DNA from 4 places in the Cytobacillus sp. genome. Region 1 is predicted to be linked to each of the others. Evidence: riboswitches for the same ligand, from Rfam matches in the RefSeq annotation. Region 1 holds a riboswitch; each other region holds the start of a gene.
What was found. A riboswitch is a leader RNA that binds a small molecule or an ion and turns the genes downstream of it on or off. The one in region 1 is predicted to bind thiamine pyrophosphate.
Positions count from the first base shown of each region.

Region 2: linked by a shared signal. The riboswitch ahead of ACEQ1T_RS00645 (thiamine phosphate synthase) and the one ahead of ACEQ1T_RS09340 (3-oxoacyl-ACP reductase) in region 1 are both predicted to bind thiamine pyrophosphate.
Region 3: linked by a shared signal. The riboswitch ahead of tenA (thiaminase II) and the one ahead of ACEQ1T_RS09340 (3-oxoacyl-ACP reductase) in region 1 are both predicted to bind thiamine pyrophosphate.
Region 4: linked by a shared signal. The riboswitch ahead of ACEQ1T_RS23295 (YkoF family thiamine/hydroxymethylpyrimidine-binding protein) and the one ahead of ACEQ1T_RS09340 (3-oxoacyl-ACP reductase) in region 1 are both predicted to bind thiamine pyrophosphate.

Region 1 is NZ_CAXQGS010000052.1:56,253-63,833, forward strand. Features, by position in the region: gene ACEQ1T_RS09320 (hypothetical protein) at 1-799, opposite strand, end outside; gene ACEQ1T_RS09325 (sigma-70 family RNA polymerase sigma factor) at 792-1,358, opposite strand; gene ACEQ1T_RS09330 (Cof-type HAD-IIB family hydrolase) at 1,753-2,502, shown strand; gene ACEQ1T_RS09335 (OsmC family protein) at 2,536-2,997, opposite strand; TPP riboswitch at 3,114-3,226, shown strand; gene ACEQ1T_RS09340 (3-oxoacyl-ACP reductase) at 3,332-4,093, shown strand; gene thiM (hydroxyethylthiazole kinase) at 4,107-4,919, shown strand; gene thiD (bifunctional hydroxymethylpyrimidine kinase/phosphomethylpyrimidine kinase) at 4,931-5,755, shown strand; gene thiE (thiamine phosphate synthase) at 5,745-6,395, shown strand; gene ACEQ1T_RS09360 (hypothetical protein) at 6,515-6,829, shown strand; gene xth (exodeoxyribonuclease III) at 6,968-7,581, shown strand, end outside.
Region 2 is NZ_CAXQGS010000005.1:20,934-28,514, forward strand. Features, by position in the region: gene ACEQ1T_RS00600 (hypothetical protein) at 1-100, opposite strand, end outside; gene ACEQ1T_RS00605 (hypothetical protein) at 341-472, shown strand; gene ACEQ1T_RS00610 (hypothetical protein) at 498-857, opposite strand; gene ACEQ1T_RS00615 (VOC family protein) at 1,000-1,377, shown strand; gene ACEQ1T_RS00620 (VOC family protein) at 1,428-1,931, opposite strand; gene ACEQ1T_RS00625 (MoeB/ThiF family adenylyltransferase) at 2,046-3,065, opposite strand; gene ACEQ1T_RS00630 (thiazole synthase) at 3,062-3,829, opposite strand; gene thiS (sulfur carrier protein ThiS) at 3,831-4,034, opposite strand; gene thiO (glycine oxidase ThiO) at 4,031-5,173, opposite strand; gene ACEQ1T_RS00645 (thiamine phosphate synthase) at 5,170-5,778, opposite strand; TPP riboswitch at 5,867-5,973, opposite strand; gene thiC (phosphomethylpyrimidine synthase ThiC) at 5,997-7,581, opposite strand, start outside.
Region 3 is NZ_CAXQGS010000076.1:37,320-44,900, reverse strand. Features, by position in the region: gene ACEQ1T_RS14635 (TVP38/TMEM64 family protein) at 1-613, shown strand, start outside; gene ACEQ1T_RS14630 (PaaI family thioesterase) at 676-1,047, opposite strand; gene ACEQ1T_RS14625 (alpha-hydroxy-acid oxidizing protein) at 1,236-2,345, shown strand; TPP riboswitch at 2,470-2,586, shown strand; gene thiW (energy coupling factor transporter S component ThiW) at 2,699-3,187, shown strand; TPP riboswitch at 3,347-3,448, shown strand; gene tenA (thiaminase II) at 3,508-4,197, shown strand; gene ACEQ1T_RS14610 (DUF1287 domain-containing protein) at 4,218-4,925, opposite strand; gene ACEQ1T_RS14605 (sugar phosphate isomerase/epimerase) at 5,031-5,834, shown strand; gene ACEQ1T_RS14600 (hypothetical protein) at 5,999-6,835, shown strand; gene ACEQ1T_RS14595 (hypothetical protein) at 6,916-7,581, opposite strand, start outside.
Region 4 is NZ_CAXQGS010000133.1:9,844-17,424, forward strand. Features, by position in the region: gene ACEQ1T_RS23260 (DUF445 domain-containing protein) at 1-101, shown strand, start outside; gene ACEQ1T_RS23265 (YlbF family regulator) at 209-559, shown strand; gene ACEQ1T_RS23270 (D-glycero-alpha-D-manno-heptose-1,7-bisphosphate 7-phosphatase) at 690-1,214, shown strand; gene ACEQ1T_RS23275 (alpha/beta-type small acid-soluble spore protein) at 1,284-1,484, opposite strand; gene ACEQ1T_RS23280 (energy-coupling factor transporter transmembrane protein EcfT) at 1,683-2,462, opposite strand; gene ACEQ1T_RS23285 (ABC transporter ATP-binding protein) at 2,449-4,149, opposite strand; gene ACEQ1T_RS23290 (ECF transporter S component) at 4,133-4,729, opposite strand; gene ACEQ1T_RS23295 (YkoF family thiamine/hydroxymethylpyrimidine-binding protein) at 4,731-5,336, opposite strand; TPP riboswitch at 5,658-5,759, opposite strand; gene ACEQ1T_RS23300 (Cof-type HAD-IIB family hydrolase) at 5,989-6,855, shown strand; gene ACEQ1T_RS23305 (coproporphyrinogen III oxidase) at 7,105-7,581, shown strand, end outside.

The DNA.
Region 1 (7,581 bases):
CTTCAGCAAATAAGTACAGCTGGAATACTTCTGCCGGGCTTAAACCTCTTAAGATCTCATCCGTTCCTCTTAAAGAAAATTCTTTATACACATGGTTTAAAGGCTCCGGCAGGACCAGTTCCGCATTAATATTTAGGGCCAGCTGGAATGGAACAGCATGGAATTGAGGTTCTTTTGGGGCTGCCAGCTCCAAGACTTCAGCCTGATGTACAGCGCCTTCCGGTGCGCGATATCCATCTAAAATTAAAGAAACACTTTCTGCTTTAATGGGTGCGGCTGTGCCAAATACCTTTTTTAGCATCTCCTGATCGGTTTCATTAAAAGTTATTTTTATGGTCTTGCCATCCATGATCGGCAGCAATTTTAAAGAATCACGATCAGGCTGAAAGTATACAATTTCATCCTGAAAATCCAGAATGCCTGTAACCGCTGCCTTTCCAGTAAAAACTGCAGTTATGCGGCCATATGAATCCTTCTCGTAACCATTCAGTTTCCAGTTATTTAGCATAGCACCCTCTGTAAGGCCGGAATAAAAATCTTTATTTGAAATGACAGTCTCCTGTCCATTTTGCTTGTTAAAGTCATCTGTCTGGATTCCGGCAATCCCGCCAATCAACAGGACAAACCCAGCAGCTGCAGCGGCAGAAAGAAGCTTAGGAACATAGTCTTTTTTCCTGCCTTTAGCAGCAGAAGTGGCGATTCGGTTTCTGACTCTCTGTTTTTCTTCTTCTGTGAAAACAGAATCTTTCGTCCATGCAGCATTCAACTCTTTCTTCACTTCCTGATTCAGATCAGCCATGCTGTTCACCTCTTTCTGCAGCAGATAGTATCTTCTTCACTTTTTCCTGTCCTCTGTACAGTCTTGTTTTAACAGTAGAAATAGGAATATTAAGGGTTTCACTTATTTCAGCCAGACTGAGATCCTGGTAATAATGGAGAAGGAAGACTTCCCGGTATTTTACTGTGAGGGATTCAATCGTTTTTAGCAATTCCTGATGTTCATCCCGTTCAAGAAATGAAGCTTCCGGATCTTTTTCTCTATCCTTCTTCAGGAAAAAAACCTTTTCATTCAGGACCATATTTCGATAATGCCAGCTTTTAAGATAGTCTTTGCTTTTATTAATAGCGATTGTAAAAATCCATGTTTTAAAAGAAGATCTTTGCTGGAAACTTTCCAGCTTCTCATAAACAGTAATAAAGGTATCCTGTGTTAAATCGCTGGCCGCATTCCAATCATTCACATAGCTGTATATCAATCTCTTCAAAACGGTTCCATACTCATCCATGATCATTTCAAGAACGAGAGCACGATCCACTTGATCAGCAATTGACCGTTTTACATAATCATCAGAGCTCACATGACTGCCTCCTTGCTAAATTGCCAGCTGCCGATTCCGGCTGCCTTTTGTTTCCTGACAGTTAGACGACAGATACAAGTAAATCGCTTCAACTTTTGGCATCTATTAAGATTATACAAAAAAAGCGCATACCATTTGGTCTGCGCCTGATTATTTAATCCGATTAAATAAAACCACATCCATGCATAGCTTAAGAACAGAAGGAGCAAAAATAACAAGGAACATTCATCATTTCCTCATTTGTTCATATTGAGTAATTCTGGCCTATACAATTAGATTGGGAATAATGATCGCTATTTTCGAATAAATGATTCTGCCCAAATGCTTTGTTTTTGATGGGACGATTATTTATTTATATAATGGATTTATTGTGCAAGAAAGAAGGGAGATTATTATGTCACAATCAAATATTGCTCCACAGATCAAATTAATCGCTCTTGATATGGATGGAACCTTGTTGAATTCCAGAGGGGAAATTCCAGATGAAAACCGCAAGGCAATACGGGAGGCGAAGGAAAAAGGGATTGAAGTTATTTTAAGCACGGGAAGATCCAGGCTCACGGCAGGCGATCATGCTGATTCTTTGGAATTGAACTCCTATTTGATCACGGTCAACGGCAGTGAAATATTTGGCCCTGGTGGAGAATTAATCACAAGGACTCCTGTTGATTCTAAAGTAATGGAATGGATGTGGAATTTATCCCAGTCACATAAGACCAAATTCTGGGCAACCAGCTGCGAACAAGTTTGGATGAATGAAATGCCAGAAAATATTCATGACCATGAATGGCTTAAATTTGGATTTGATATATCAGATGATGAGATCAGGGAACTCATTCATAAAGAGCTTCGAACAAAAGGGGACCTGGAAATTACAAATTCCAGCTTAACTAATATTGAGGTAAATGCTCTGGGCATCAATAAAGCCAGAGGTATCCAGAAGGTAACTGAGATTCTTGGCATTTCGATGGAAAATGTAATGGCAATGGGAGACAGCTTAAATGATATTGCCATGATAGAGGAATCTGGCTGGGGAGTAGCAATGGGAAATGCCCAGGATATTGTGAAAGAAACAGCCAATGCTGTTACGGGAACTAATGATGACGCTGGTGTTGCAAAAGCAATCCGAAAGTGGGCTCTCTAAGATTAAAAACCGGCTAACATGCCGGTTTTTGGTTTATTTGGATGCTCTTTTGGCAATTAGAATGGTTTCTTCCAGTGCTATTTCCACATTTCCTTTAATCGCCCTGGAAATCATACAGGATGCTTCAGCTTTTTGCGCCAGCTTTCGCGCAAGTGAATGATCCTTTTCTGTCGCATCAGCTTTTAACAAGATAAGGGGGCGATGAATAATTTTCCTATACGTAATCACTCCTTTGGTTACATCCACAATTCCAATTGATTCCATCGTAAGGTCTTCTTTTTCGAGTTTGCTTCGTTCCATCATGGCTGCCAGGGTAATGATATAACAAGTTGCTGCAGCCCCAAGCAGCATTTCATCCGGATTTGTTCCGATTCCGGGACCTTCCATTTCTGGGGGAATGGAAACCTTTGTTTTCAGCCCTCCAGTCTCAATTTCTCCAACATCATTACGAAGTCCAGGCCAATGTGCTTTTAAATGGAATTGGTGTTCAGCCATTCTTTGATTCCTCCAAGTTATGTATTTCTATTTAAACCTTAAAGAGGAACAGGCAGAATTGCAAGACTTTACAGATTTAACGTTTCAGGCTAAGATGAAATCAGCCAACTTAATAGTTTTACTGCTAGGGGTGCCCGATGCTCGCGGGCTGAGAAAGAAACCGGACTGTTTTTTACCCTTCGGACCTGATCTGGATCATACCAGCGTAGGAAAGTAGTAATTGCGGGGAACGATGTTTTTTCTCTTAGATTATTCAGCCAGGTCCAATTTCGGATCTGGTTTTTATTTTGTTCTCAAAAACAAATGAATTGGCTATCAATAAGGAGGATTTTCTATGAATCTTAACGATCAGATTGTCATTATTACAGGCAGCAGCAGAGGGCTGGGCAAAGAAACAGCAAAAGCATTCGCGAGGGAAGGGGCGAGAGTTGTCATTAACTATTTCCATAGCGAGGAAAAAGCACATGCTCTACAGAAGGAAATTGGCGAAAAAGCCATTGCCATTCGTGCTGATATCCGGGACAGAGGTCAAGTGAAATCAATGTTTCAAAAGGCGAAGGAACACTTTGGAGGCCCCATTACAACCATAGTCAATAATGCACTGGTGAACTTTCAATTTGACCCTATTTCAAAAAAAGATGCAGAAACAATTAAATGGGACGATTACAAAAACCAGCTCGAAGGTGCAATTCTTGGGGCTTTAAACACAGTCCAGGCTGGTCTGGAAGATATGAAAAAACAGGAGTTTGGCAGGATAATCTCGGTTGGGACCAATCTATTCCAGAATCCAGTTGTACCCTACCATGACTATACGACCAGCAAAGCTGCTCTATTAGGCTTCACCAGGAATATGGCGAATGAGCTGGGCCAATATGGGATTACTGCGAATATGGTATCAGGCGGTTTGTTAAGAACGACAGACGCCAGTGCTTCGACATCCGAGGAAGTCTTTGAAATTATCGAAAACTCAACTCCATTAAAAAAAGTCACAGATCCTGCAGAAGTGGCTGATGCAATAGTCTTCTTCGCTTCTCCCTGGGCAAGGGCGGTTACAGGACAGAATTTGGTTGTGGATGGCGGACTAGTTATGAATTAAAGGAGGAATTAATGTGAACATTCAGGAGATTAGCAGCCTATTGGAAAAACTAAGAGATACAAATCCTCTGGTACATAATATCACCAATGTGGTGGTAACCAACTTTACGGCAAATGGCCTTCTGGCTATTGGGGCATCACCAGTGATGGCATATGCACATGAAGAGGCAGCTGACATGGCTAAAATAGCTGGCGCATTGGTTCTCAATATGGGAACACTGACTGAAAAAGAAGTAAAAAGCATGCTCATAGCGGGTAAGTCAGCAAATCAGCATGGAGTGCCGGTCATTTTTGACCCTGTTGGTGTCGGCGCGACGGCCTATCGTACAGAAACAGCTAAAAGACTATTAGAAGAATTAGATATTACCATCATAAGAGGCAATGCAGCAGAAATTGCCAACGCAGCAGGACAGAAATGGAGTATTAAGGGCGTAGATGCAGTTGAAGCAGCAGGGAACACTTCTGAGCTTGCTAAGTCGGCAGCAAAAGAACTTGGTGCAGTCACTGTTATCACAGGAAAACAGGATATCGTTTCAGATGGAAGATCCACATTTGCCATTAACAATGGCCATCCTCTTCTAACGAAAGTAACAGGTGCCGGATGTCTTCTTACTTCTGTAATAGGAGCTTTCGCTGCTGTTGAAAAGGATCCTGTAAAAGCAGCAGCAGCTTCATTGGTCGTTTATGGATCTGCCGCAGAAATTGCAGCAGAAAAATCGGATGGCAAAGGCCCAGGAACTTTCCAAGCAGAGTTTTTGAATAGCTTATATAACATTTCTGCTGCAGATGTTGAAGCATATGGATCTTTTGAAAAAACGATCGGATAGGAGGCTTTTAAATGAAAGTGAATAAAGCTTTAACCATAGCGGGTTCAGATAGCGGCGGCGGCGCGGGCATTCAGGCAGACTTAAAAACATTTCAGGAACTCGGTGTTTTCGGCATGTCTGCTTTGACTGCTGTTACGGCTCAAAACACCAAGGGCGTTCAGGGAGTTTATCCAATGACAGCAGAGGCAGTGTCTGCTCAAATTCAGTCCATAGGAGAGGACCTCAGACCTGACGCTGTAAAGACAGGAATGCTTTTTAGTGCAGATATAATCGAGAGTGTTTCCAATGAAATCGTGAGATACGGATGGAAAAATGTCGTCATAGATCCAGTGATGATTGCAAAGGGAGGAGCAAGTCTTCTTCAGAATGAAGCGATATTAGCGATGAAGAAGCGTCTTATTCCGCTCTCTATGGTGATTACCCCGAATATTCCAGAGGCAGAGGTTTTAACGGACATAAGGATTCGTTCGCTGGAGGATAAAAGAGAAGCAGCAAAAAAGCTGCATCACCTTGGAGCAAAAAATGTCATCATAAAAGGCGGCCATGACGAAGCAAAGGACATAGCAGCAGACCTTCTATTTGACGGAGAAAGTTTTTCGGAATTTAAGAGCAGCAGAATACAAACCGCCAATACACATGGAACAGGCTGCACTTTTTCGGCTGCCATTACCGCTGGCCTCGCAGACGGTCTTTCTGTGCCAGAAGCTGTTGATCGAGCGAAAAAATTCATCCAGGCCGCCATTGAATTTGACTTGGGAATTGGCAGCGGTCATGGTCCTACCAATCACTGGGCGTTCAATAGAAGGAAGAAGGAGACTGAAGTTTATGGCCGTTAATCCGCAGGCAATGAGAAACTTATTAAAAGTATACTTTATAATGGGCAGCACTAATTGCCATCAGGATCCTGAAAAAGTCCTTCAATCGGCCATCAAAGGAGGAATTACGTTATTTCAATTCCGTGAAAAAGGAGCAGGATGCCTTCATGGCAAAGAAAAGGAATCGCTCGCAAAAAAGCTTCAAGCAATCTGCAAAGAGAGCAGTATCCCTTTTATTGTAAATGATGATATCGAATTGGCACTTAAAATAAATGCAGATGGTGTCCATATAGGCCAGGACGATGAACCAGCCGATGCGGTCCGCAGGAAAATTGGCAGCAAAATCCTGGGAGTCTCAGTGCACAGCATGCAGGAAGCGGAAACAGCGATCCGTCAAGGCGCAGATTACCTTGGGATAGGGCCTATTTATCCGACATCCACAAAGGAAGATGCCAAAGCCGTTCAGGGACTTACTTTTTTGACAGAATTAAGATCTGCTCATATCCAAATTCCTGTTGTAGGAATAGGCGGAATTACTCCTGAAAATACACCTCCTATAATTAAGGCAGGGGCTGACGGTGTTTCTGTTATTTCTGCAATCAGCCAGGCGGATTCACCTGAAAAAGCAGCCATACTGTTATATGATGCAGTAAGAGAATAATGTGAAAAATGCCCACTAATTTGGGCATTTTTTATTGTATAGACGTTTGAAATTCTAAGGTTTATCCCAATCTATTGAGGGTAGCTCACTACAAACAATAGAAACAGAGGGATGAACAATTGAAAAAGTGGATGGAATCAGGTCTTTACATTCAAATGGCAGCCGTATTGCTGGTCGTCTATTACGGGTTCATTTCAGGTCTTGTAGCTGCGGAGACCAAAATGACTGAATACGAAGGGGAAATAGATGAGAAATATCGTCTGACTTCGGTTGATAATTACTTAAGCAACTTTAGCACCCATGAAGAATATTGGATACGGCTGGATAATGGCAAATCCTTTGAGCTGACGGCATCATTATATGAAAGTATTAAGCGGGGTGAAAAGATCAAATTAGTGCAGATGAATGCCGGTACCATGATATTCAGGCAATAAAGCAACGCTTATAAAAATAGGCTGCATTTTCTTGTGGATTTGCCGTTCCTGTTACAGTACTTTAACTGTGCAAGTATTGAATTTCCATGGTAATGTTGTAATCAGGCAGATTTTTTAACATAAGGGGATATAATAGCAATGAAACTCGTTTCATGGAATGTGAATGGCATAAGGGCATGTGTGAAAAAAGGATTCATGGATTATTTCAAAGAAGTGGATGCAGACATATTTTGCATTCAGGAATCCAAACTGCAGGAAGGACAGATCGAACTTATACTGGAAGGCTATTACCAATACTGGAATTATGCGATAAAAAAAGGGTATTCCGGTACAGCTGTATTTACAAAGAAAGAGCCGCTTTCTGTCCGCTATGGATTGAATGATGAGGAAACAGAACCTGAAGGCAGGATCCTCACGCTTGAGTATGATGGCTTTTATCTCGTCAATGTCTATACTCCGAATTCACAGCGTGATCTGGCCAGGCTTCCATACCGCCTTGAGTGGGAAGAGCGGATTCGGGAGTATTTATTCGGCCTGGATAAAATTAAGCCTGTGATCATGTGCGGGGACTTAAACGTGGCACATTTCGAAAAAGACTTAAAAAATGCTAAATCCAACAGGGGCAACTCAGGGTTTACGGATGAAGAACGCGGAAAAATGACCAGATTGCTGGGTTCCGGGTTTGTTGATGCATTCCGCTATAAATATCCTGATGCTGAGGGAGCTTATACCTGGTGGTCATATATGGCCAA
Region 2 (7,581 bases), on a different contig from region 1:
CAGGATCACCGCTGTTTTTCCCCTTTAGATACATGAATAGGGCCAAAGCTGCTGCTGCCAAAATAAGAACTATTCCAGTGATTAACCACATCATTTTCAAAAAGAAAACCTCCATGATTACGCTGTACTATTTAAATACGAAAGGTAATCATGGAGGTTTCATCATATAGAAAAAATCCTATTAATTCGCACTTCAGTACAGCGCAAGATGAGCTGGCATACCTTTCAATCAAACGTTTGATTGAATTTTTGGGGGTTCAAAAACTTAAGGCATAGCCTAATAAAAAGAATGCAAACTAAAAACGCAGATGCCTTAATCACTATAAAGGAGGTGAAAATCATGGCAAAGAAAAAGAAAAGCCAATCAGATCATAAGAATAATGCACTTCCAAAAGAAACAGAATATGCGGATGACAGAGAAAATGGTCTTGAAAGAATCGCTTTAAAAGCCCAAAGAGACAACACCAAGTAAGCCATATGGGACAGTTAAACTGTCCCTATTTACCCCTGTCATTACGGCCAAAATGCATGTGGTACACTTTTCGTGTTTTAGTTTCGGCTTCAATATTGCTGATAAATCGTTCTTTAACCTCCTCCATAAGCAGACTCTCCAGCTTTTCAAGCCTTTTTGGTCCGAATCCGGTCATTTTTTCAGAGATTATCACCTTAAGCTCTCCATATTGCTTATACATTCGAATGCTTCCATGCCCAGTTCTTTTTGTTTTTCCTGCAGTGAAATCAAATTCATATTTTTGCTCAATAAAGGAAGAAACCTCGGGAAGACCCAAATTCTCATATAATGTCGGAAATTGATGATGGACAGGAGAATCGGTGAACCGTATGGATTCTATGTACATAACCCCTCTCCTCTCAATGGTTACAGTAATTATCTCCAATTAGGAGTGAATTCACGCGAACCTTTCCAATACTGAAATTGTTTTTGCCGCCATGGACTGATAAAATCCTTTTTATAAGAATGAAATCAAAGGAGAACTTAATATGATCAATAAAATCGGAAAAATCACAGTATACGTTGAGGACCAGGAACAGGCAAAAGAGTTCTGGCTGAATAAAATGGGGTTTGTTCTAAAGTTCGAACAGCCTATGGGACAAAATGCTGCCTGGATTGAAGTTGGTCCAAGCAATGATGAATTTACAACTTTAGTTCTCTATTCAAAGGCAGCCATGGAACAGCAAAATCCATCTGCAGTTGCCCACCCATCCATCCTTTTCAGCACATCTGATATTGAAGCTGCTTATGAACAAATGAAACAAAATGGCGTGGAAGTTGAGGATATGCTAAAAATGCCTTTTGGAACCATGTTTACGTTTAAAGACCAGGATGGAAATAACTATTTATTAAGAGAGGATAAATAATTCCAAGAAGACCTGTCCTTCAAATGCTGAGTGGACAGGTCTTTTTTCTCTTAGCCTTCAAATGCTTTCTTCAAAGTATTCAAATCAATCTTTTTCTCCATTTGGAGCAATGCCTTCATTACTCGCTCGGTTTTTTCAGAATCATGGCTGCTGATCATTTCGCTTAACTCTGCAGGTACGATTTGCCAGGATACGCCAAACTGATCCTTCAGCCAGCCGCATGCCTGTGCCTTCTCATCCCCGCCTTCAGAGAGCTTTTCCCAATAATAGTCTATTTCTTCTTGATTCTCGCAATTAACAATAAATGAAATTGCCTCATTAAACTTAAATTTTGGTCCGCCATTCAGGGCAGTAAACTCCTGCCCTTCCAGCTGAAATTTTACAGTCATAACCTTTCCCTCTGGCATGTCGCTAAGTTCGTGCCTTTCATTCCCATAGCGGGTAATCTTGCTGATAGCTGAGTCCTTAAAAATCGAAGTATAAAAGTTTGCTGCCTCTTCAGCTTCTGTATTGAACCATAAGTTTGGTGTGATTTTTTGGATTTTATTTTTCATGATATCAACTCCTGTTTAGATGCTCTTCATCTTCATTTTAGCCTAATTTTGAGTTTGATATTTAATGCTTATTAGTCAATAAATCCTGTCACACTTAGCGACAGGCAAAACTCATTATCCCAGGAAACGATGATACAGGTTCTTTGCCTGGAGAATGTCTCTTACCCCATGCACCAGCACTCTTCCATCCTTAAATACAACCACTCTTGCCTCATCGATCGAAAATGAGAGCAAATAAGGATTGCTCTCTACCATGATTCCTTGAGAGACCAGGGATTTTTCCAAAAAAGCAACATCCATGTCCTGAAGGGCTGAAGGCCTGATTTGAACAGTATCCCTCCCGCAAAGCAGTGCTGTTTTTGTCTGATTTCTGTAGTCCAGGAAGGGATAAACTGGATTAGTCCCACACGATAAGCACTGCGGATTCTTTAAGGAAGTAACATTAACAGAACTAAAATGATTTTTCCATACATCAAAAGAAACAAGTGTCCCGCGTAAGGATTCCAAGTCTTCTGCCAATATCTTTAATGCTTCAGCAGACTGGTAAGCCGCAACCATTTGAATAGCCGGCTGAATAACACCTCCCGTATCGCAAGTGGCACCTCCCAATGGCAATTTGTCCATCAGGCAATTCAGGCACGGTGACACCCCAGGCAAGATGGTATAGCTTAAACCATAGCTCCCCACACACCCTCCATATATCCAGGGAATCCGGTGCTTTTGAGTTATATCATTGATAAGAAAGCGAATGTCAAAATTATCTGTTGAGTCAATGATTAAATCAACACCCTCAATCAGCTCTTCAATCTCCTGTACTCCTACATCCATTATACGGGCAATAACTTGAACCTCTGAATTGATGGCTTTCAGGCGTTTAGCCGCTGCTATCGCTTTTGGAGCTTTACGAACAACGTCTTCTTCACTATAAAGCTGCTGGCGCTGCAGGTTGCTCCACTCCACATAATCCCGATCGGCAATGGTTAATTTGCCGATGCCTGCCCTTGTGAGGGTTTCTGCATTTGCAGCCCCTAATGCACCAGCCCCTACAATCAAAGCGTGTTTTTCCCTCAGCTTTTTCTGTCCTTCTTTGCCAATCGCAGGAAATAATATCTGGCGGGAGTATCGCTGATTCAACTAAAAACCATTCCTTCCGCCGGGCTGCTTGCTGATGAATAACGCTTTTGGGGCATCCGGCCAGCTTCATAGCCCAGCCTTCCTGCTTCAATGGCGAGTTTCATTGCTTTTGCCATTTTAACAGGATCATCGGCAGAGGAGACAGCCGTATTTAATAACACACCATCTGCTCCCAGCTCCATTGCCAATGCCGCATCTGCCGGGCTCCCAATTCCAGCATCCACAATAATCGGAACAGCAGCCTGCTCTGTAATAAATTGAAGATTAATAGGATTAATGATTCCCTGCCCTGAACCAATTGGCGAAGCACATGGCATGACCGCATGGCAGCCTATTTCTTCTAGTTTTCGGGCAAGGACGACATCATCAGAGGTATAAGGAAGAACAATAAATCCCTCGTCTAATAGAATCTCCGCTGCTTTTATTGTTTCTATTGGATCGGGAAGAAGTGTTTTGCTGCATCCAATAACCTCAACCTTAATCATGTCGCAGAGCCCGGAAGCTTTGGATAGCCTTGCTATTCGAACAGCCTCCTCAGCTGTACTTGCTCCTGCCGTATTTGGGAGTAATTTATATTTCTTTAAATCCAGCTTTTCCAAAAAGTTGGGCTGGTTCGCTTCAAAAATGTTCATACGGCGTACTGCAAACGTAAGCACCTCTGCTTCCGAAGCTTCTACAGCTTCCCTTTGCACATCAAAGCTTGGATATTTTCCTGTTCCGAGCAGCAGCCGTGAATTAAATTCATAGGGTCCAATTTTCAACAAATCATCCGCCTCCTACAAAGTGTACAATTTCGATTCGATCCCCGTCTGTCAGTATGGTTTCAGCATGTGTGGAATTATCCAAAATGTTCTGGTTTAGCTCGACAATGACTACCTTTTGCTCCAAATGAAAGTGCTCGAGCAGGCGTGAAACAGAATTAACTGTTTCCGGCAGCACAATAGCATCTCCGTTAATGACAATATTCATAAAAGCACCCCTTTTGACGAATGGACTAAACATTCAAGGCGGGACAGCTCAAATGGATTAGGCTGCTCCGTTTTGCCTTCCATGATGTCTGCCATCAGTTCTCCTGTTGCCGGGGCAAGGAGGATCCCATTCCGAAAATGCCCAGCTGCAATGTATAACCCTTCACATGCTGGATGTTGTCCCAAAAAAGGCTGCCCATCAGCCGATTGCGGACGAATTCCTGTCCAGGCGCCTTCCCATTCCGCATTCGCGATGACAGGAACCAGGTTTTGAGCCTTTTCCATCAGCAAGGATATTCCCTCAAAGGTCACCTTCTCATCAAATGAATTTACCTTAACCGTCGCTCCAACTACCAGCCTCCCGGATTGCTTTGGAACGATATAGCATCCATGTGAAAAGATCGTCCCCTGTACAAGCGGTTTTTCAACCTTGACCGAGAAGCACTCGCCTTTAACCGGAATAATGGGCAGCGAAAGGCCCGTTCTTTCAAGAAGCTCCCTGCTCCAGACCCCGGAAGCAACAATAACGGAATCTGTCAGAAGTTCTCCCAGGCTGGTTCTGACTCCATTAACCTTTTTATCTTTTAAAATAAAATCTGATACATGTGTATACTCATATATTTCTGCGCCGAGGGCTATTGAAGCTTTTGCAAAGGCAAGGGACAATTCATATGCCTGTACTTGTCCGTCATTCGGTATATACATGGCCCCCCTCAATTTATTTGATACGAATGGTTCACGTTTGATCAGGTCATCGATCGAAAACCATTCGGCCTGCTCACCCGCTTTTTGCTGGCTTTCTATCAAGCTTTTTAATGCCAGCTCCTCTTCTTTATTAGCCGCCACTTTATATACACCCTTATTTTGATAGCCAATATGCACTTGAGATAAATCTTCCAGTTCAGGAATCAGGCTCTGATACATGGAGCGGCTTTTGCATGCCAGCTGGAATAGCGGGCCGTCTTCTGTCAGTTCCGTTTGGGCTCCTAAAATTCCAGCTGCCGCTCCGGAAGCCTTGCCGGCTATTTTCCCCTTATCCAAAACGGCCACTTTATACCCTCTTTTAGCCAGTTGAAAAGCAATGGAGCTACCGTTAATGCCGCCGCCAACTATAACGGCGTCAAATATTTTCCTCATCATTTCCCCTCCTCATCTAACTTATTTAAAAAGAGCTTTGCTGCCTCTGCAGGGTCCTTTGCCTGCAAAATCCCTGACATTACAGCAATGCCATCTGCCCCCGCCTCCAAAACCTCTGGGACTTTTTCTGGTTTAATGCCTCCAATTGCCAATACCGGAATTTCTACTGCCTTTTTGAGAGCCTCCAGTGACCCAGTGCCCCTTGGCGGAGCTCCCTTCTTAGAATCGGTTTCAAATATGTGTCCAAACAGGATATAACCAGCTCCCTGTTTTGCAGCCTCTTCTGCTTCTTCAAGAGAATGTACGGAACATCCGATGGGCATATCTGGAAAATGCATTTTGACAACATGGACTGGAAGGCTGTGAAAAGCAAGATGTACACCTGCCTTACATGTCCATGCAACATCCACCCGATCATTTATAACAATTTTATGAATGGGGACTCCCTCATTACAAAGCAGCTCAATTCCTTCATATAGCTCCCTTGCGGTTCGATGTTTTTCCCTCAAGTGGAACTTATCTGCAAAGGGTTCCACTTCACCTGCTATTTCAGCAAAGGCCTCTAGAGAAAGCTTTCCATCTGATATAACATGCAGCTGTTTTTTCATTGCGGATGCTCCCGTGCTATTTTTAGATTTTGTGCAAATAAAAAACCACCTTCTAAATAGAAAGCGGCGGTATGGGGCCTTGGAATTCAGACCCGATACTCCACTTCCCTACGCTGGCATGCCAGATCAGGTTCCAAGGGTCTTAAAGCTTTTGCTTTAATCTCAGCCTGCAAACAGGCACCCCCAGCGGATTTAATTTCTATTAAACTATAAAAAGACTACTGATATATATTTCCCCCGGCCTTATTAAATTCCTCAGCTTTTTCTTCCAGTCCCTTCTTTATCGCTTCATTTGTTTCAAGCTGATGTTCTTTTGCATAATTCCGGATATCCTGAGAAATTCTCATACTGCAAAACTTTGGCCCGCACATGGAACAAAAATGAGCTGTTTTTGCACCTTCAGCCGGCAGTGTTTCATCATGAAATTCCAAAGCACGCTCAGGATCCAAAGAAAGATTAAATTGATCTCTCCAGCGAAATTCAAAACGGGCTTTTGACAGGGCATCATCCCTTTTTTGCGCTCCAGGATGTCCCTTTGCCAGATCTGCAGCATGAGCGGCAATTTTATACGTGATGACACCCTCGCGCACATCGTTTCTATTTGGCAAACCCAAATGTTCTTTAGGTGTAACATAGCAAAGCATTGCCGTACCATACCAGCCTATCATGGCAGCCCCGATTGCAGAGGTAATATGGTCATAGCCCGGAGCTATATCAGTCGTAAGGGGTCCGAGTGTGTAGAATGGTGCTTCTTTACAGATTTCCAATTGTTTATCCATATTCTCTTTGATTAAATGCATTGGAACATGGCCAGGTCCCTCGACCATTACCTGGACATCATGTTCCCAGGCAATTTTCGTCAGCTCTCCAAGTGTTTCGAGCTCTGCAAATTGAGCCTCGTCATTTGCATCTGCAATCGATCCCGGCCTCAGTCCATCCCCCAGGGAGAAGGCCACATCATAAGCTTTCATGATCTCGCAAATTTCTTCAAAGTGCGTATATAAAAAGTTCTCTTTATGATGATGCAGGCACCATTGAGCCATAATGGATCCGCCTCTCGACACAATTCCGGTCAAGCGTTTTGCCGACAGCGGCACATACCTCAAAAGGACACCTGCATGAATGGTAAAATAGTCAACCCCCTGCTCTGCTTGTTCGATTAGGGTATCCCTGTATACTTCCCACGTAAGATCCTCGGCAATGCCATTAACCTTTTCAAGGGCCTGATAAATGGGAACAGTACCGACCGGAACGGCAGAGTTTCTGATAATCCATTCGCGTGTAGTATGAATATTTTTGCCTGTAGACAGATCCATAATTGTATCCGCTCCCCATCGGGTAGCCCAGGTCATTTTCTCTACCTCTTCTTCAATTGAGGATGAAACAGCCGAGTTTCCAATATTCGCATTAATTTTTACATGAAAATTTCTTCCGATAATCATTGGCTCTGTCTCAGGATGATTGATATTGGAAGGAATTATCGCCCGCCCTCTTGCTACTTCAGACCGCACAAATTCCGGTTCCATATTTTCCCGAATAGCTATAAACTCCATCTCCGGGGTAATGATCCCCTTTTTGGCATAGTGAAGCTGGGTGACATTCTTCCCTTTTTTCGCTATCAATGGCTTGCGGTTTAAGCCAGGAAAGACTTTATGATTGGCACGCGGATCACCTTCATTGAGGTAGCCATTGTCCTCGGGCTTTACTTTCCGCCCATCATATTCTTCTACATCCGCTCGTTCCTGAATCCACCGGCTTCTCAGAGCGGGAAGCCCTTTCTTTAGATCTGCAGTATATTGAGGA
Region 3 (7,581 bases), on a different contig from region 1:
TACCTTTTATTTAACAAAGATAGTTGTTCTGACTGATGCATATGGGTTCGAGAGAATGCTTAGGGAATATGAAGCCGAGGGCAAGTTCATCTTTTTCTTGGTTTGCTTTTTACAGCCCATTCTTTTGCCGCTTCCTGAAGCCGTAACACTTCCTGCCGGAAGTGCCGTTTTCGGTCCGGCTGCAGCTGCCTTTCTTGGATTCACAGGTACACTATCAGGGATTATTGTTATGTTCTTGACTGCAAGGATAGGAGGATTAAAGCTTGTATCCCGGTTTATAAAGGAGCGGCATCTGATCAAATACCAAAAATACATGGAGAAAAATGAAAACACCATACTAATGCTGCTGTTTGTTATTCCGATATTGCCAGATGAGATCATTTGTGTTGGAGCAGGAATGGGTGGTGTTTCATTTAAAAAGTTCCTGGGAATTGCGTCTATTTCCAAAATGGCAACATCCTTGCTGCTGGCTTACTCTCTTTCATTGGCCAATGCATTATCTTTATCTGGCTCACAGCTTTTATTAGTCGTTTCGGTTGTGATAGGGGTATTTTACAGTGTATTTCACTTTTATAAAAAGAAGAAGAAAAGAAACTACAAGGATTGTCCGTAAGCTTTAAATGGTTCCTCCTATCGCTGTCAGTGAAACTATTCAGGCAACGATAGGATAATCACTCAGATAGATGCGAAGATTCCCGATGCTTTGGCAACCAGCTGATCCCGGTCGTTATAAATCAGGCAGTCTGTGTGGTTAAGGGTGCGCCCTCTTTTCACAAGGTGAGCATTGGCGAGAAGAAATTCACCTGTCGCCCCCTTTAGGAAAGTGACCTTTAAATCAGCTGTCACCACGGATTGCATCTGGTTTTCATCCGGCTCGAAAATATTCCCCATCGCTACATCCGCAAGAGTGGAAATGATGCCTCCATGAACCAGCCCCGCGCTGTTAATAAAGAGCGGCTGGATTGGCAAAGTCACTTTCATATTGCTTTCACTGATTCTTTCGTAATGGAATTTCAGAAATTCATCAAAAGGCTGTTTGATTAGCATTTTGCACACTCCAATTTCATTAAGGTTAAAATGTTTATTCACGATTTTTAATTAAATCCCTGCTTATTGCAGCTAATTTATATAGGAAAGGCTGCATTCCTGTGAATCTATGATTTTATTAGATGGTTTCTTAAAATCCAAAAAAGTGTTATTATTTTCAATAAATTCAAAAAAGGCGGGGCTGGAATATGGCAAAAGTAGAGAATATTAGTTTCGCGGAAAACTTTCCTATTTCATTTAAGGAACTGGAAGAAGAAGCAGAGAAAGTAATGGGAGCTGGCGGATTTGGCTATGTCCAATCAGGAGCCGGCGGAGAAGAAACGCTGAAAAAGAATATAGAATCCTTTGCAAAATACTCAATTGTACCGAGAATGCTGAGGGATGTTTCAGTGCCGGATATAAGTGTGAATTTATATGGAAGAACGTATCCTTATCCAGTTTTCCTGGCACCGATTGGAATGCAGCGCCTTGAACACAGTGAGGGAGAGCTTGCATCTGCCCGGGCGGCAGCTGCGTTTGGAATTCCTTTTATCCAAAGCACTGTATCCAGTTATTCCATTGAAGAAATCGCTAATGCAACAGGCGCGAGCCCAAAATGGTTCCAATTATATTGGTCCAATTATGAAGATGCTGCGTTCAGTATGGTGCGGCGAGCGGAGGAATCCGGCTATGAAGCCATTGTGTTAACTGTTGATACGGTGATGATGGGATGGAGGGAAGCGGATCTAAGAAACAATTTTTCACCGTTAAAGCTTGGCTATGGAAAAGCAAACTATGAGAGCGACCCAGTCTTTATGGCCTCTCTCCATGACGGGGATGTAGTTCAGGGAATCCTTGATAATATCCATCATCCGACATTGAGCTGGGAGCATATTGCAAGGCTAAAAGAGAAAACAAGTCTGCCGATTCTATTAAAGGGCATTCTCCATCCGGAAGATGCCAGGCTGGCTGTTGAAAAAGGGATAGACGGAATCATCGTTTCCAATCATGGCGGAAGGCAGCTTGATGGAGTGATTGCAGCGATTGATGCGCTTGGACCGATCGTGAAGGAAGTCAAGGGGCGGATTCCAGTATTGTTTGACAGCGGCATTCGCCGAGGATCCGATGTGGTCAAAGCACTGGCATTAGGAGCCGACGCAGTTTGCCTGGGGCGGCCATATGTGTACGGATTGGCCATTGGCGGGCAGGCTGGGGTTGAAAAGGTGATTGCCAACTTTATAGAAGAAACGAAAGTATCGCTTTCTCTGGCAGGGGTGGGGAGCCTAAAGGAGGTAGCGGGTCTGCAGCTGGTTCGATAGTTTCGGAGCATAAATTGAAGAGTTCTTAATACATTGCATCAAAAAAAGTATTTAAGCAAAAAGATTGATGACAGTGCCGGAATAATTTGATAAGCTTGAGATAGCTTATCAAACTAAATATCTATGCAACTACTAGGGGTGCCCCGAATGTGCGGGCTGAGAGGAAAGCGCGTTATAGCTTTCTGACTCTTATGGACCTGATCTGGTTAATGCCAGCGGAGGGAAGTAGGATTTGACTATATGTCAATTCATATACTTAAACCAAGCCAGGTCCTTATGGGAATCTGGCTTTTTTGTATACATACTTCTCATCCTGATAAGCAATCAGGCGGCCCTTTAGAAAGGAGGTTTAGATGAACAGAACCCGATTGTTAACTACGATGGCTTTATTTGTGGCAATTGGGACACTGGGTTCCCATTTGCTCTGGTTTCCGGCAGGCATAGCAAAGGCCTATCCGGTGCAGCATGCGGTGAATGTATTGGCAGCGGTGACGCTTGGACCCCTGCCTGCAGCAGCTGTGGCATTTATGATTGGCCTGCTTCGTAATTTGCTTGGATTCGGGACGCTGCTTGCGTTTCCAGGAGGCATGATCGGTGCGTTTTTGGCAGGTGTGCTTTATTTGAAGTTCGGCCGGAAAATATGGGCTGCTGTAGGAGAAGTGGTAGGTACCGGCTTAATTGGTGCATTGTTTGCAGTACCTTTTGCAAAGGTTCTCATGGGGAGCTCAGCTGGGGCATTCTTCTTTGTGCCGCCATTCCTGGTCAGCAGCATTGCCGGTGCGTCCATAGGCTGGATGGTTTTGGCAAAGGTTAAAGAGAAGAACTTGGTTCAGAATATGTGATGATTTTGGGCTGGCGAAGCTAGTTGAATAAGCAGATAAGCGGAGTGCAGCATAGCAATCTGACTTTATGAGCGATTTTTAAGAGTTATGGGCGAAATCCAAAATTTATGAGCGAAAAACGTCAAGTTAGAAAATCGGTAAAAAACAATTAGAATGTTAGAAAACTGCTAGGGGCGCTACGGCTGAGATAAGGAGCTTTTCCTTTGTCCCTTGGAACCTGATCTGGATAATGCCAGCGCAGGGAAGCAGTGAGGACCTCGTTATATATCCTCATGCTTTTTCCCCGGCAGCTTCTGTAATGAATAAGGAGGCTATTTTTTATGACTTTTTCAGAGATTCTGCGCAAAGAAAATGAAGATTTGTTTCAGCTGATATTTGAGCACCCGTTTGTCCAGGGTATCGGGAGAGGGGACGTGCCGAAAGAGGCGCTGGCCCATTACATTAAAGCGGACTTTGAGTATCTGAATGCGTTCATGCATATTTATGGGATTGCCATTTCAAAGTCTGCAGAGCGTAAGGATATTTCTTATTTTAATCAGCAAATAGAATTTGTATTGAACAGCGAAGTACATCCCCACCATAATTTTTGCCAGCAGATTGGGGTGGATTACGAAGCATTGCAGGGCTATCCGCTCCCTCCAACAGCTGATCATTATGTTAAGCATATGATGTATCATGCCCACACAGGCGGCATGGGTGAGATCCTTGCTGCATTATTGCCTTGTCCATGGACTTATTGGGAGATTGGGCTTGAACTCATGAAGCAATATGAGCCAGATGAGAACCATCCGTTTTATCCATGGATCTCTTTTTATGCAAATTTAAGGGTCGAAGCTGTGACCATGAATATGAGGAACCGTTTGGATGAGCTTGCTGATGCGGCATCACCGGAAGAAAGGCAGCGAATGAAGGATGCTTTCCGAAAAAGCTGCCAGCTGGAGCTTGGCTTCTGGGAGATGTCTTATACCTGCGAAGAGTGGCCGGCGGGCAATCCTGCAGCAGTCAGATAAGAAAAACGCCTGCATCTGCTTTATGGCAGTGCAGGCGTTTTTTCAAAATCCCATCTGTAATGAGCGGTAATGGGAGTCTTAAAAGAAGATAGTTTTACTTCTGCTGCAAATGGTGTGGAGTTATGTATAACATATGGAATGCCATCTTTCGTCCGTTTGTCAGATATGATTGCCACATGGTTGAATTTAGGAGAAAGGAAAACCACAATGTCACCCGGCTGCCATTGCTGAAGGTTCTTACCATCTCCTGGATTCAGTTCAGTTGTTAATGACTTTGCGAAGCGGCTAAAGAAGACATTCTGGTTTGGCACCCTTCTAAAATCAATGTTCGGATCAGGCTTGCCCTGCACTCTTGAATACAAGTCCGTATTCTCGGCGATATCCTGATCAATAAGATCCTTTAAGGTTACATCAGCCCCCTGGAATCCCCTCCAAATCACATCTGTACAGACACCTTCGCCATCGGGCGGATAGCCTCCCGCATAGTAGGCACTTTTATATGGCGTGCGCTGGTCTACTTCTTTTCTGGCTGTCAGGACCATATCTAGCGGATCGGCAATGCCGTTTAGATTTGAATCGGCCTGTGAATAATCAGAAGGCACTGCTATTTTCTTTGCAAAAGGACTTTCGAAATGAATGCCGATGGAATCCAGAATAATTCCATTTCGGAAAAAAAGAATGAATAAGAACAGTATTCCGATTATGAAAGCAAACACTTTTTTTATCATAAAAAGTCTCCTCATGTATTTTAATGATTAGACGGAATTATTTTCCAATGAGTTACATGAAGATATGATAAGATTGTTATAAAGATGCATAAAAGAGGGGATATTATGGCTCATCATATAGGGATATCGGGAAGTGTCATTTTGTCTGACAGCAAGCTGTTTCATGAACTTTTTAAACGTCATTTGCCGCATATAGAGATAGGCGAATTTCAAGATGAGGAAGCCTTTCGCTGCTTTATTGAAATGCTGGGTAAAACAAACAAAAGCTTTGGTCTTCATTCGCCTCTTTTCCGGGGGCAAAGCAAATATGATTTGCTGGAAAAGATCAGTATGAATCCGGAGGAAGCCTGGATTCAGTTTGAGGAGGAAGTGGAAAGGATGTCCCGGCTTAGGGCTGAATACATATTGGTGCACTTCCCTTACTTTAAAAAGGAAACCAGCAGGAATCCGGCAGAGGTCATTGAGGAGGGACTCAAGAAACTTAGTGTTCTCCAGAGGAAATATGGGATTTTGATTGTGTGTGAACCTAAATTGGGATTCAAACAATCGCCAGCAGGAATTCAATATCTTGACCGTTTTTCTGTAGAGACATGGAGGAAATACGGACTCGGACTTTGTGTTGATATCGGGGATTATATATTGGCCGCTGGCGAGAAGGCCATAAAATATATAGAAAAATGGACCGAGTTCGTGAGAGTCGTTCATTTACATAATGTTGAATACCAGGGCGATAAATATATTTGGGTACCTGTGCATCCATCTCATGAGAATGATGGCAGTCATCATAAAATTAAGAAACTGATGGATTTTTTAGCAAGGAATGTGAGGAAGTATTTTTTGTCATGGAGTACACTCCACACACGAACCCTCCGGAAAAAATGGCAGAAGAAGGTATCAGGTGGGCAATAGAGGTGATTGAAGAAGGATCTGCTAGTTAGGCAGCAGGCCCTCCTGGCAGAATTTTGTGCAGGTTGAAAATGAAAGGTTATCATAGTGAGTATGGGAATAACCATGTATATATGCTATGATATATGTGAAACTTTTCACAAAGAAGAGGAGGTTAATTAATTCTTATGCTGGGATTAAAACTAAAAACTGCCCTGCAGGCTTCCATTCTTTTTACTTTTGGTTTTTGGCTTCTCTTTTTCTTTTCTGAAGGGGGATTGTTTTCCTTCTTCCTGGTTATGGTTTTTTTATACTGCTTTTTCGGAAATGTGATATACGGTGTTCCAGTTTCGCTGCTTTCTGAGTTTCTTACTAGAAATCTAGCAGTATGGCGGTTTCCGGCTGCTGCATTTATACATACCTTTTTGGCTGCAGTCACTTATTTTATTATGGAAGGGTTTGCTTTCTACGCATTTATTGCTGCGGTGCTTTTCTTTTTAATAGATGAGTGGAGGAAGTGGGACCGCGAGATGCCAGGGGGCAGGAAGGTTACCTTGAATGCAGCAGGTTTCCTTGCCGCTTGCCTCCTGCCGATAGTGTTCTTTTGGATGCTCCAGCAGGCAGATCTGGAAGAAAAAACTCATGACCTTTATCTGATTCCAAAAGGGTATGCTGGTCAGGTGAGAATTGTTCATGAAATAGAGAATGCTCCTGTTCCAGAGACAGAAGGGGAGTACGATGTATTTCGGGTGAATGATAGAGGATATGCCATTACCTCTTTACCGCAAAGTGAAGGGTATATTGACGATTTGTACTATTATGCCGATGAAAAAGGGAAGCGTGAAGCAATACCAGAAAGCTGTATTTCACATGGTGGATCAGGCGGTGTACAGGGAGAAGGATATGAATATTCGTATACCTATTTTTCAGTTGGCTGCGAGAAGGACATGGCTGATCAAGGGTATGTTCCTGGTATTGAGGAGATTCTTTATGAAGAAGGATTGATAAATCAAACGTTTGATTGAAATGGAAAACAGCCTGGAGATTCCAGGCTGTAAATTATTTATCGGGTCATACTGCCGCCAAAGCCCCGCTGGTCGAAGTGTCACTTTAAAGTTGGGATGGCTCTAATAGAATGAACAGTTTCAGGCGTACTTCTGCCGGTGCTTTTAATCGAAATGAAGATGGCATAATCCAATGGGCAAGTGACCTTTGCGAGATAAGAATCGATGTGTTTTCTTAGATTAAGTATAGCTTCTTCATTATTTAGCTGTTCAGCAATATGCTTTTCATAAATGACAGTCACCAGGTTTTTCTCAAGCAAATAGTCCAAATTGATTTCCTCTTGTCCGGGGAGTGAGGTATGGACCAGAATCGGAAGTTTTTTTTGCAGTGCTTCACTAATAGTAACTCCACCTGGTTTGGTCAAAATAGCATCTGCTTTATTATATAGCTGATTCATTTCATATGGGTCTTCAATATATCCAATGGGCTCGATCTGCTTTAAATTCAGTGTCTTGAGTGATCTATATAATTCGTCATTATTTCCGCAAAGAACCAGAAATCGAATATGAGGAGCCTTCTGCATAGCTTCAAGAATATCACAGTTTACTAAGCCGCTGTTTCCGCCAGCAACCAGGATATGACGTATCCGGTTTTCTTTCTTAAATGGAACCGGAAGGTGATAGACAGAATGAACAGGAATGCCTGTTACAAAAATTTGCTCAGCAGGAATATGATGCTTTTTTATAAGCTTTTCCTTCGCCTCGGG
Region 4 (7,581 bases), on a different contig from region 1:
CCATAATAAAAAGCGAGTTAAAAATGATTACTAATTTAGGGGTCCTCCTTGGGGGGATTATCGGGCTCATTCAGGGATTTATAGCCATATTGATTAATTAAGGGTATCGCCTCGCGTTTACTTTCATAGTTTGTTATAGTGTAGTGGATGTTCAAAATGGGGAAGATGGATTTTCCTTTTGAACGAGAATCGGAAGGAGTGTTTTTTTATGGCGATAAATTTATATGATTCAGCCTATGAATTAGAAAAAGCGGTGCGGGAAAGCGATGAATATAAGGCTCTAAAACAAGCATACGATGATGTAAATGCAGATCCGTCTGCAAAAGCAATGTTTGATAACTTCCGTAAAATCCAGATGGAACTTCAGCAAAAACAAATGATGGGCCAGGATATTACACAGGAAGAAGTAGAACAGGCTCAAAAGACAGTCGCACTTGTACAGCAGCACGCCCAAATCTCAAAGCTTATGGAAGCAGAGCAGCGCATGAGCATGATGATTGCAGAAATGAACAAAATTATCATGAAGCCTCTTGAAGAGCTTTATGGTGCAGTTGAATAATTAGCATTGGAAGACTCCCGGAATTGATTTCGGGGGTTTTTTTATAAGAACAAGCATTATCCATATTAAACTTGACGAGGTTTGGGTACCTTTATGATAGATGTTGATTTTTCAGTAAGGGGGCTGCAATTTGAAAAAAGCCATTTTTCTTGACCGCGACGGCGTTTTGAACGAGGTTTTATCTGACAGGGTAAAATTCGTTAACAAGCCTGAGCAGTTATATTTACTTGAAGGGGCGGCAGAAGCTGTGGCAGAGCTGACCAAAGCAGGATATGAAATCTTTGTTGTGACCAATCAGGGAGGCGTGGGGCTTGGTTTTTTAAAAGAAAGAGAGCTAAGGAGAATCCATGAAAGGCTGCAGGAGCTTGTTGCAGAAAAAGGCGGTAATATTAAAGAGGTGGCCTATTGCCCTCATAAACCGAAAGCAGGGTGCCAATGCCGCAAGCCAAATGCTGGGATGCTGGTGGATTTGGCGGAAAGGCACAATCTTGATCTGTCTGAGAGCATTATGGTAGGCGATCACGAGCGGGATATTGAGGCTGGCAAGAAGGCTGGCTGTAAAACTGTTTTTATCGGCTCTGATCCAACTAGTGCAGATATCCAGGCTTCATCACTTTTTGAGGCAGTGGAAGATATTTTGGAAATGCTTAAATAGGAGAATAAAAAACCGCTTCCGGGATTGGCTGGAAGCGGCATTTTATTTAACTATGATTGCCTGGAAGGACTAGCGTGCTCCGCCAAGCTGCTGCTCAGCCATTTGCACCAGGCGCTTTGTGATTTCTCCGCCTACTGATCCATTTGCTCTTGAAGATGTTTCCGGGCCAAGGTTCACACCGAATTCTGTTGCGATTTCATACTTCATTTGATCAATTGCCTGGCTGACTCCTGATACTAAAAGCTGATTAGAATTGCTGTTTCTTGCCATGTAAATCATCTCCTTTGGTGTAGTTTTCTTGATTGTTACACTCATAGCTTTAGGAGAGAAAATAAGATTTATTCATAGGTGTGTATGGTAAATTAAGGTATTTTTTGCGTTGTGAATAGGCTTGAAAAAGTTTTACGCACATAAATTGGCTCTATGTGCACAGAAAAAAAATATGCGCACATAGACAACACTCAACTATTAAAGTTCGCCATTATAAAGCTGAAGAAACCCGAATAGCCACGAAATATAGGCACTTGCCAGCACTGCTATTATAAAAAAGGCGAAATATGCCCAATCCTTCCAGGAAACAGTGATTTTATGATAGAAATCCCGGTTTCTATCTCCGGTAAACCCTTTTGATTCCATCGCCATTGCCGTTCTTTCAGCTTTACGGATTGATCCGGCAAGAAGAGGAACTGAATACCTCTTAAGTTCTGCCATTTTTTCCGAAAGTGTCCGGGCTTTGGGTACTCCCCTGATCCGGTGGGCGCTTCTGATAATTTCAAACTCTTCTTTCATTAATGGCAGAAACCGATAGCCTGCCATGATTCCATATGCAAGCTTCGGAGGGAGGCGGCATTGCTGCATGAGACTGAGCAGGAATTCTGTCGGCTTAGTGGTTAAGATGAACAGAAGGGACAGCGAGGTAAAACTTAAAACCCTCATTCCAAGTGAAAGGGCACGCTGAAAGCCCTCCTCAGTCAATGTGAAGATTCCCCATGTCCATAGGATAGTTTCTCCTTCAATAGATTTTGAAAAAATCAGAGCTGACCAAATATATATTATAGCCATGAAGATAAATGGCGAGAAAAGCAAAATCCATCTTTTGAAAGAAACCTTACCGAAAATGAAGGTGGCTCCTGCAGTCACCACTAAGGTCAGAAAAGGAGTTACCGGGTCAAAGAAAATTGATAAAATCAATACGCAGACCACCACCGTCAGGGCCTTTATGCTTGGGTTAAATTCATGTAAGAGCAAACTTTTTCCTCCCTTTCACAGCCCTCATTTCGTTCCTGAGTTTTTCTGAGTAAGGAGCCTTTAGAGAAGCAACCTTCATAATCTCATGTTCCTTCCACAATGAATCAGGCACCCCCTCGTAAATTTTCTCTCCATCTGAAAGGATAATCACTTTATCAGCATAGGAATGCAGGATTTCCATGTCATGAGTGATCATCAACACGGAGCCTCCGCTCTGAATCTTTGTTTCCAAAAGCCCCATAAGCTCCGCAGAAGTCCTGGCATCCTGTCCAAATGTCGGTTCATCAAGGAGCAGCAAATCCTGTTCATTCACAAGCATTGATGCAACACTAAGCCGCCGCTTTTGTCCCTGGCTTAAGGAAAAAGGATGTATGTCAGCATGCTGAAGCAGGTTCACTTGGTCCAGAACAGCTAGAACCATTTTTTGTATATCGGCATCTGGTATGCGCTGAATTTTTAAACTGAAGGCAATTTCATTATAGACAGAATCTGCAATAAATTGGTGCTCGGGATTCTGAAAAACGTAACCTAATTTTAGCCTTAACTCTTGTTCCTTCCAATGGGAAAGGGAGCGGTCATTAAAAAGAATATTGCCTTTGGATGGAGCATATAATCCTGCCAGCAGTCTGGAAAGCGTTGTTTTTCCTGATCCATTTGAACCGGCTATTGCCACAAATTCACCTTTTTTAACCGAAAAACTAATATTTTTAAGCAGATCCTTCCCATCTTTATAAAAAGAAAGATTCTCTGCGGTTAGGATGATCTGTTCTTCAAAGCCTTGATGAATAGTCTTCCTTTTATCTAAAATATGAAGTGAAGCATAGGGATTTACAAATCCAGCAATTAATTCCCGATCAGTTAACGGAAGTTTTTCCCCTTTGTAAATCCCTGCTTTTTTTCCTAATAGGCCGGCTCTTACCGGGCTTGGCAGCCAGATACCCTCAAGCAGAAGTTCTTCTGCATACTTATCAAAGCAGTCGGCAGTGCTTCCATTAAATAAAATTTCGCCATCCCGGTTTAGCACCAAGCAGCGGTCGGTCAAATCAATCCAATCATCCAGCTTGTGCTCAATTATTAGAAGGGATAAGGATTGCTCCTCTTTAAGCTCTTTGATGATGCGGGTAAGTTCATAGCTTGAAGCCGGGTCAAGGTTTGCTGTCGGTTCATCCAAAATCAGGATATCCGGTTTTAATGACAATACACATGCGAGTGCAAGTTTTTGCTTTTGTCCCCCCGAAAGGGTGTGGATTAAGGCATGCTTAAATGGCAGAAGATGAACAAGTTCCAGTGCTTCATCAATCTTGTTCTCAATTTCTTCAGGAGGTGTTTTCATATTCTCAAGTCCGAATGCCAGCTCTTCTTCAACTGTTGTCATGCAAAACTGGCTTTCTGGATCCTGAAACACAATGCCGATGTGCCGATTAATTTCACCAGGCCGGAATTCCTCCAGCATTTTTCCCTTGAAAGAAATGGTGCCTTCCAGTTCTCCATCAATGGCTTCCGGATACAATTTATTTAAGCAGAAAGCAAGCGTACTTTTTCCGCAGCCGCTGGGGCCCAATAATAGAACAGCTTCCCCTGGATAAAGACTAAAATTCAAATTCTTAAAAACAGGATTCTTCTCATCTTCATGACGGAAGGACAGCTGTTCTGTTATTAATAGAGGCTGGCTATACTGTAATGCCATTTTCTGATTTTCCCCTTTTCAGCTCTTTTCCTATAGGAAAGCTGTTTAATGCACCAGTTTTTGCAAGACTCTCACTGAGCCATTTCCCCAGCAATCCGGCAAGCAAAGCGCCGCTAATCAGTCTCACGAAAAACATGGCAGTTACATAACCGGGTGAGAGGGCTGCATAGCCTGAAATGAAATAGCCCCAAATAAAGCTTGTAACAGAAGAGCCCATGCCGGCAGCAATTAAAACCCATGTCCGGTAGTTGTTCCATTTTGTTGCCGCAAACACAGCCTCTGCTCCAATCCCCTGTATCATGCCTGAAAGAATCAGGCGAGGGCCTACTGCATTGCCAATCATGACCTCAATGGCTGCAGCGACGGTTTCCGATAAAAAGGCGGCTCCGGGTTTTCTGATTATGTACGCTGCGATGATTGAAACAATAAACCAAATGCCAAAAATCAGATCATAGCCGATTAAGCCAAACATCCCATATAACACGTTCCCAAATTGCATGAACACCAGGTATACAACTGCAAACACAACAGCGAGTACAGACAGGACAATGACCTCACGAAGTTTCCATTTTTCGAGCATATTACACAGCCCCCTTCTTGGAAGGACTGTTCGCAGACATATTCACTGTCATGACAATATGAGTAGAATCGCTTTTCTTACAGCTTTGGAATGCATCTTCCAGCGTTTTAAAAACAGCATGTGCATCTCCATCTAATCTTGAAGCATAATGGACACCTTCAGTAAATGTTCCCTGATCCTTTGCGAGCTCGACCTGCTCCATAATGACGTTCATGTATGAAGGAATCCCCATCGGATACAGTGCGAACTGTACAGCGACTTCCTGGCTGATTCCAGCAGATTTTTTTTCATTCGCCTTCTCTTCATTTTCAGCAAGATAAGCATCTCCGGCAGTATCCCCAGGGCAGCCATTTGAAAATGTGCCGTTAAATACCACATGATCACCATGCTTAGCAGCTTCAAGATAAATAGCTTTGACCACATCAAAAACATGAATGGATCTGCCGCGAACACAAGTGCTCACATCATCTGTATCCATCCATACCTTGCTTGTATCCACTTCTTTTAGAGCAGATAAAATTACATCCACAAACCTGTCAGTCATTGGATAAATTGAAAACCTGCACCCTGTAATCTCGCTTGTTCCGCATAGAAAATTTTCCTGCATCTTTCCATCCTCCTAGTTTAGTTTTCATGAAAGGCTATTTTCGCAAGGTTTGTTGCTTTTTGTATATGATTTACTGAGTTGATTGTAGCGGAATGTGCGAGACTCCTGCGGGAGTATCGGGACAGGTGAGACCCCGCAGACGCGCAGCGTCGAGGAGGCTCACCGCCCGCCCCGCGGAAAGCCAGCAGCCTGGAGCGGAAATCAACGGACAACATTAATAAGCGAAAAACAACAATTTACACGAAAAGAGCCTAATGAAAATAAAAAACTGCATTCCCATAAGGAAATGCAGTTGAATGATATCAATACACTAGAAATGATAGCCGTTCACCTGCACTTCCCCACGCTGGTATTATCCAGATCGGGTGATAAGAGTCAGAACGGATTGTTCTTCTCAGCCAAAAAGCTCCCCTAGTGCAAAATAAGATATGCAGTTTTTATTGACTCCATCTTAATACGGAGCATCCAAATTGTAAATGACTAATTTATAATTCTTTAAATCATTTGATCTATGAAAACAGACAAACGCCTTCACTAACACAGAAAAGCTATAAAAAATTTCTGCATTGTCCATGTCATGTTCTATTCCAATCCTTCCCTTCATAAAAGTGTAATAGGACAATTTTACACCGAGAAGAGGGGGGCAAATTGGATGATATACAGAATGCTTGCTTTAAATATTGACGGAACACTACTCCAATCAAATGGAAGACTTCATAAATCAACAAAAGAAGCCATTGAATATGTGCAGCAAAAAGGAATTTATGTAACACTTGTCACATCCAGAAGTTTTCCATCCGCGAAAAAAGCGGCCAAAGCATTGAAAATCAATTCTTTACTGGTCACACACAGGGGGGCTTATATTGCAGCTTCTCAGGAAAAGCCGATATATGTAAAAAGGATACAGGAAGATGAAACGTATGAAATCGTGCGCCTGCTTGAAGGCTTTACCTGTCAAATCAGGCTGGTGCACGAAAAATATTCCCTTGCCAACAAAACCAAGCTAAATACCAATATGCTTGCTAAAACGGTTTTTACAACCGGGGATCCCATTTTTTACTCGCAGCAATTTGTGGATTCATTAAGTGACACCATTCTAGATGAGCCGGTCACGCCGCCAAAAATTGAAGTGTATTTTGAAGATAAAGGAGACCTTGAGGATGCCAAGGCAGCCATTAGGGGCATGTTTGAAAATGTAGAAGTCATTAAGCTGGGTGATCTGCGGATGGATATCGTTCCTGCCGGAGTTTCAAAGCTGAATGGTTTGCTTTATTTATGTGAACATCTCGGAATATCCCGAAACCAAATGGTCGTTATAGGCGATTCGGCAGATGACCTGGAAATGATTGAAGCCGCCGGTCTCGGTGTGGCTATGGGAAATGCCCCTGCGGAAGTAAAAAAAGCAGCCGACTGGCTGACCCGATCCAATAACCAGAACGGGGTAAGCTACATGGTTAAAGAACATTTCCGGAAGCAGCATCCAATTGATTTTCTGAAGAAAATGAATCTATTAAAATAAAATCAATGAAAGAGAGTTCGATTAGGTAATCGGCTCTTTTTTTGCTTTGTGAAATTGCCAAAGGAGAAAGGAAGAAGAACCATAAATAATATAAGCAATCCATTAGGAATCATTCCGCCTATATTGACCTTGTTTCCCCATTTCTGTACACTAAAAGAAGTTTGTCAACATGAAAAATAGACACTTTACAGCTGCCGTCAAAAAAAGACATCGGCACATTTAATATATTTACTAAAAAAGGTGATCGATTTGAACATTTCAATTTTAGGTATACAGGATGAACGGTTCCATCGGCCGCTCCGGCTGATCGGGAACCTCTTTTTTGAAGAATGTGCAGTGTTGATGGGTGAGAATGCTGCAGCTGATTTGACAATTAATTTTCAGCTTGAACATGGAAAGCACATTAAGGCCATTGCAGAGCTTTCTGATAAAGATGGAAAGAATCTTTCAGCGAATTTTGAGAAGGAATTCGTTCCGGCTGAGTCAGAAAAAGAGAATTTCAAACAAATAAAAAATGCAGTATCCCATGTATATCTGACTGTTTTGCAGGACTGGACAGGCATTACCCAGAAGTGGGGAATTCTGACTGGGGTACGTCCCACAAAATTGCTTCACCGTGCTATACAGCATCAGACACCTCTCCATGAAGCCCATCAGCAGCTGAAGGAAGAGTATTTGATTACAGATGAAAAAATCCAGCTTATGCAGAATATTGTAAACAGGCAG